3 regions of the Cellvibrio sp. PSBB006 genome follow, and region 2 is predicted to be linked to each of the others. Evidence: predicted binding sites of a transcription regulator. Region 2 holds the regulator's gene; each other region holds the start of a gene.

Region 1 (2,204 bases), 1.0 Mb from region 2:
ATACCTTCACTGCTTATGCTCAACAAACCATCTTCCACCATCGGTGAAAGTTCTGCCAGTTCGTCGGCAAAATGGTTTACCGGATTAATATGAAAACGTTGTTGAACATCGGCAAACTCAAGATGGAAATGACAGATCAGTTGGTTAATCACGAACTGCCGCAAATGATCCTCATCACTCAGGACAAAGCCACGCACAGAAGCAGGTTTTCCCGCATCAATTAATTGCTGGTACAACTCAACCAGCTTGGCATTTTGCACATACACACCACCGAACGCACTGATCGACGACACGCCAAAAGCCAAAAGATCACACTCACCGTGCGTGGAATAGCCCTGGAAATTACGCTGCAACGCCCCTGCCCGCTGAGCCCGAACCAGACTATCATCCGGCTTGGCAAAATGATCCATTCCCACATACACATAACCAGCGTTCTGTAATCGTTCAATGGACATCTGCAAAATATCGAGTTTTTGTTGTGGCGAAGGCAGCTCTGCCTCTCGAATTAACGCCTGGCTTTTGAATAAATGCGGCAGATGGGCATAATTAAATAAGGATAAACGGTCCGGGGATAAATCAATGACCTTGTTCAAGGTTGTTGAAAAACTTTGTTCTGTTTGCAAAGGCAAACCGTAGATCAAATCCATACTGATGGAGTGATATTGCTGCGCGCGTAACGCGTCGACCAGCGCGCTTACATCTTCCACAGTGTTATACCGATTCACTGCTTTTTGCACCCGAACATCAAAATCCTGCACGCCCATACTGACGCGATTGAAGCCCAGTTTACGCAGATGATCCATGGTATTCGCACTAACACGACCGGGATGGATTTCAATGGCGTATTCACCAGAGTCATCATCAGCAAGTTTAAAATAGCGGCGCGTGGCGGCCATCAACCAGGTCATCTCTTCATCGCTGATAAATGTCGGCGTACCACCACCCCAATGCAATTGTTTTACCCGACGCTCCGTATCGAACCACTGCGCCTGCATGGCCATTTCTTTTTCGACACGCTGCAAATAAGGTTCAGCACGACTTTTGTTGTGAGTCACCACCTTATTACATCCGCAGTAGAAACAGAGGGTGTCACAAAAGGGAATGTGAACATAAAGCGACAGCGGCCGTTGGCTGGCATTACTGCGGTCCACTGCAGCAGCAAGATCCGTCGTGGAAAATGTATCGTTGAATTGAGGCGCTGTCGGATATGAAGTGTAACGTGGACCCGCCAAATCATAGTGGCTGATCACATCAGGATTCCAGATCAGGGGCAGATTAACGTGCGATATGGAGGGTGGCATAGTAGCTTCACGCGGGAATTAATGGGTTTGTCCATCGATATCAAACCGATTGCTTCTCACAGGCTAACAAATTGCAGGCGATGTGAATTGATCTGGATCAATTCATCATCACCATGAGAATCCTGATTTAATTAATCCGCCCAATCGAAGATTCAGGCGTGCCGGTTCAAATCGGAAAAAGAAATGCTAACTATGAATCCCGCGAATGAATCAAATTTTTCAGGCATCTAATAAGAACTGTAGACGTTGTTAAAAACTTGTAAAGATCCGTAGATCTCGTGGCCAAGTAATAGGTAGCACGCTAATCTTTAGCCTCAACGGCGGAGAGCGTCTGTAACAACATCCAATAACAACAACGTAAGGCCAACAACCATGAGTGATTCAGTAGACCGCCGTGCCCTGTTGCGCGGCGCTGTTGCCGGTGCATTGGGGCTGTCCAGCCTTGCGGCACTGGGTGCAGAAGTGCCATCAACCAACCCAACCACCGGGAATGCGAGTGACGCAGCTCTGAAAGGCAATATTCGCCACTCGGTCGCGCGCTGGACCTTCAATTTCCTGACATTGGAAGAGCTTTCTCTGGTCGTCCAGCGCCTGGGCTTTTCCGCCATTGACCTGGTCGGCCCCAAAGAGTGGCATATCCTCAAACAGCACGGTGTGGATTCCTCTATGTGTAATGGCGCCGAGCTGAATCTGGAGGATGGCTGGGGCGATAGCCGCTTTCATCAACCCCTCGTTGAGCGCTATCGCGAACACATCGATCTGGTCGCCGATGCGGGTTACAAAAACCTGATTTGTTTTAGTGGCAACAAGCGCGGTACAGATCCGGAAGCGGGCCTGAAACAGGCCACCAAAGGGCTGAAAAAAATCCTCGCGCAAGCTGAAAAGCGCGGTGTGGTGTTACAG
Region 2 (2,204 bases):
ATTTGCGCCTGGATATGAGCGCGTTGCAGCGTGTACTGGCTCGCGATGACATCCTGGATATACAACTGGCACGCATCGGTGCGGACCTGTATTGGCAGCTGCGCGAATTTACACCGCCGGAACCACCCGGCGGGGAACATCATCACCATCACGCTCACCATGCCCATGAACAACCTCAGAGGGATGCCGTCCGCTATCTCCACGCCACATCCGGCGCGCTACTGGATCAGGGCTGGCGCAGCCATGCCGAGTCATTGGCCCTGGCGTTCAGTGAATACCCGGCAGACAGCATTAAAAATATTCGCCTGGTAAAAGGCTTCGATAATGAATATGGCTTTGTGAATAAACGCTTACCGGTGCATGCGGTGGATTTTGCCTTGCCGGGAAATCCCAGCATCTATGTGGAAACGGCTAGCCATACCCTGGCTGCCGCCATCACCGATGTGGATCGCCTGGAGGGTTACAGTTTCGGTTACCTGCACAAATGGCACTTTGCGGATTTTCTGGGGAAGGATATTCGGGACATCCTGACATCATTAGTTGCATTGGCGATCATGATGGTGTTGCTGCTCGGCGCCTATCGCTACTGGGCTACGCGTGCGCGCCGTAAACGGACGGCGATTGATTGAGAGTGTACAAGTGAAATCTGTTTACCCCACCAGGTAAAGCTGCAACAATTGGGCGCTCTCACGGGTCACATCCTACCGAGGTCCTTCCATGATCCATATCCAGGTTGTAGATACCTCTCCCACTTCTCCTCATTGCGCGCACGACAAACGAATTTCCTGTGGCAACTGCCGCCTCAATACCCTATGCCTGCCCATCAGTCTGCATATCGATGATATTGACCGATTGAACGACATTGTCCAGCGCAGCAAACCTTTGCAAAAAGGCGAGTACCTGTACCGCGCGAATGATCGTTTTTCCTCGCTGTTTGCCATTCGCTCCGGAGCCGTAAAAGCCATCACCCTGAGTGATAACGGTGAAGAACAGGTTACCGGCTTTTATCTGCCGGGCGAGGTCGTGGGAATGGAAGGCCTGGCGGAAGACCGCTACACCAACTCCGCCATTGCCCTGGAAACTGCCTCCATCTGCGAAATTCCGTTTCACAGCATGGAAGAACTCAGCACCAGAATTCCTTCGTTACAGCGTAATATTTTTCAGTTGATGGGCCGTGAGATAACCCATGACCAACAAATCATTACCCTGCTGAGCAAAAGCACGGCAGAGCAACGTATTGCGACATTGTTGATGAGTATTTCGACACGCAACCACCGTCGCCGCCTCTCGGCGATGTCATTTTCCCTACCGATGTCGCGCACCGATATCGGTAACTTCCTCGGCCTGACCATTGAAACCGTCAGCCGGGTTTTCACTCGCTTGCAAAAACTGGGCATTCTTGAGGTTAATCGCAAAGATATTGCGATTAACGACCTAGACGAGTTGCGCAACATCGCAAGCGGCGCCGAATAATTACTAAGGATACCCATGACCCCCGCTGAACAACTTCAGGCTACCTTGGCTGATTTCGATGCAGCCAACCAACAAGACCCTCACCAGGAAATCGTCAACGGTCAATCTGTTCCCAAAGAGTGGATCTACGGCCAACGGATGAGTGAGCAGCTCGCACGCTTTTGTCCAGACGCATCCATCACCCTGCAACTGGCTGCACGTTGCCAGCATATTTGCCGCTGGAAGATTCCGCGCAGCGATTACCCGATGGATCGCCAGGGCTACAAACGGTGGCGTAGCGACCTGGCACAATTTCATGGCGAAACCGCCGCCGTCATCATGCACAACAAAGGTTATGACGAGGCGGCCATTCAACGAGTGAAGGATTTGTTGCTCAAACGCGGGTTAAAGCGTGACGAGGAAGTGCAGGCACTGGAAGACGTGATTTGCCTGGTCTTTCTGGAATACTACCTGGAAGAGTTTGCAGCCAAGCACGACGAAGAAAAGCTGATCGATATCATCCGCAAAACCTGGAACAAAATGTCACCCAAGGGCCATGAAGCTGCCTTGCGCCTGCCATTATCGGAGGCCATGTTGCAATTGGTTACCAAAGCGTTAACACCCTAAACCCAACCACTATCGATACCCTTCATAACAACCATAAATGGAACTCCGCTCATGTACCTGATGCTCAAGCATATCCATATGACAATGGCCGCTTTATCGTTTATCGGCTTTTTTATTCGCGGTAT
Region 3 (2,204 bases), 790 kb from region 2:
ATTTATCGGTGATGAGCTTTACCATATGATCCTGCAAGAATTTATTCACCGTGTACAGAAGATTCGCCACCTGAAAGAAGAGTTGTCGATTTAACGCTATAAGGAAAACACGATGATTAAAACTCAACTGCTGACGGCAGAAGGAACGCTAACGCAGGGAGGCGCGGAACAAATCCCTCTCTGGCAGGCCGACGCCGGCGCTTATATCTGGATTGATCTGGAAGGCGAATCACTGGAAGACGAGCGCAGGATGCTTGAGTCACTCGACTGCCACCCGCTGGCGATTGAAGATGTACAACGTTTTCGTCACCCGCCCAAAACAGAAGCGTTCGAAGACCATACATTAATTTTATATCGCGGCATTACCCAATTTAACGAAGATCTGACGATTGAGCAGATGACGATTGCCCTGTTTGTCGGCGAGCGTTCCGTCATCAGTTGTCATCCGCGGCCATCCACCGGCGTGCGTCATGGGTGGGAGATGGCCGCCAAAGATAATTTACTCCGGAGTCCTGCACTGATTGCCATCAGCGCGATGCACTATTCCGTGGGGCGCTACCTGGAAGCCATCCTTGCTTTTGAGCCCAACCTGAATGAGCTGGAAGATTGCATGCAGGAACGGCCCAACGACGAAACCATGCGCGAACTGATCGCCTACAAATCCCGTTTGCGCAAACTAAAACGTATCTTCAGTTATCACGAACGCCTCGCCACGAACTTACTGAAAAACATTCCCCAGGCATGGATTGATGAGGATGGCGACATCGAGCACGCGCTACAGGATTTATTCGAACGTTGCGAACGCTTACATGGCTTGTGCACGATGTACTATGAAATCTGCGGCGACCTGATTGAAGGTTATCTTTCCATTTCTTCACACATGCTAAACAACACCATGAAGGTGTTGACCGTTATTACGGCAATCTTTGTCCCCCTCACCTTTATTGCCGGCATCTACGGCATGAACTTCGAAAACATGCCTGAACTGCGGATGCAATACGGCTATTTTTATGCATGGGGAACCATGTTACTGGTCGCAGCCGGTTTTGGTTGGTTTGCTTATAAAAAGTGGCTTTGAAAACCCCTAAAAGCACTAAAGCATTAAAAGCCTTTGTGACTTGGCGCGGCTTTCTAAATTTACGATGGAAGCGATCATTAAAAATGATTGTCCGCACCCAAAAAGCAATCATTCATTGTTCTAAATCAAATACCCATCTGACAATGCGCTCATAATCCACCCATCCCCAGATCCCGGCTAATTAGCCATCACATCGGAGGTTGTTTATGAGTCTTATACCGCGCAACTCACTTTTTGACGTAGACCAATTACTCGAAAACTTTTGGACGCCGCTAAGAAGCGGTGCAGGAGTATCCTTTTCACCTCGCGTGGATATTAATGAAAAAAAGGATCGTTTTGAAATTACAGCCGAATTACCCGGCGTAGACAAAAAAGATATCCAATTGACCCTGGAAAATGGAATGCTTTCAATAGCCGCCGAGACACGGCAAGAAAGCAAGGACGAGAGAGACGGAAAAGTTATTCGCCAGGAAAGACGCTATGGCAAGTTTATACGCAGTTTTGATTTAGGCTCGGCAGTCAAGGAAAGCGACATTGATGCCAAATTCAAGGATGGGGTTTTGACATTACTGGTTCCTAAAGTGGAGTCATCATTGCCATCGAGCCATCGGATTGAAATTCATTAATTGCGTTGACTTATGCTGCAGCCTCTCCAAGCAAAGGAAGGAGAGGCTTTCTAACTTATCTGGCGTGAGAAATTTTTTGCCCTTTCCAATAAAAATCTACCGGCCATAATGATTGCGAGGCTTTATCATAAGCCTGCCATAAAGCTGAGTATGTCTTCTGCAGTTCAGGATGAAACTCTTCGGCAGCGATATCTGCCAACGGCAGCAACACAAAGGCATTTTGAATAACCTCAGCGCGTGGCAACGCGATGCCATTCTCAACCCCGACAAAATTACCGTAAGAGAGAATATCGATATCCAAAGTCCGAGGGCTGAACTTTGGACCTTGCCGGCAGCGGCCGTTGTCATCTTCGATTTTTTTTAGCACCTTTGACAGCTCCGGAATCGACAGCGCTGTCTGAACGCCCACCACCAGATTGAAAAAATTACTGCCGTTAAAGCCGACCGATTTACTTTCGTAAACGGTGGAGATGTTTAATTCACCAAAGGTGTCATGCAAG

The links. The regulator FNR, encoded in region 2, switches genes on or off when oxygen is low (the NO sensors DNR and NnrR bind a similar motif). The targets are predictions, from matches to a motif close to TTGATNNNNATCAA.
Region 1: a site for FNR is predicted at 1,389-1,402, ahead of hemN (oxygen-independent coproporphyrinogen III oxidase). Genes of this name have one in related genera too.
Region 3: a site for FNR is predicted at 1,194-1,207, ahead of CBR65_RS18955 (Hsp20/alpha crystallin family protein). Genes of this name have one in related genera too.

Annotation. Positions count from the first base shown of each region.
Region 1 is NZ_CP021382.1:1,115,276-1,117,479, forward strand. It holds gene hemN (oxygen-independent coproporphyrinogen III oxidase) at 1-1,301, opposite strand, end outside; gene CBR65_RS04565 (hydroxypyruvate isomerase family protein) at 1,674-2,204, shown strand, end outside.
Region 2 is NZ_CP021382.1:79,925-82,128, reverse strand. It holds gene CBR65_RS00390 (PepSY domain-containing protein) at 1-629, shown strand, start outside; gene fnr (fumarate/nitrate reduction transcriptional regulator Fnr) at 718-1,473, shown strand; gene CBR65_RS00380 (DUF4202 domain-containing protein) at 1,489-2,079, shown strand; gene CBR65_RS00375 (SirB2 family protein) at 2,131-2,204, shown strand, end outside.
Region 3 is NZ_CP021382.1:4,549,033-4,551,236, reverse strand. It holds gene CBR65_RS18965 (RimK family protein) at 1-94, shown strand, start outside; gene CBR65_RS18960 (magnesium transporter CorA family protein) at 113-1,078, shown strand; gene CBR65_RS18955 (Hsp20/alpha crystallin family protein) at 1,285-1,704, shown strand; gene folK (2-amino-4-hydroxy-6-hydroxymethyldihydropteridine diphosphokinase) at 1,760-2,204, opposite strand, start outside.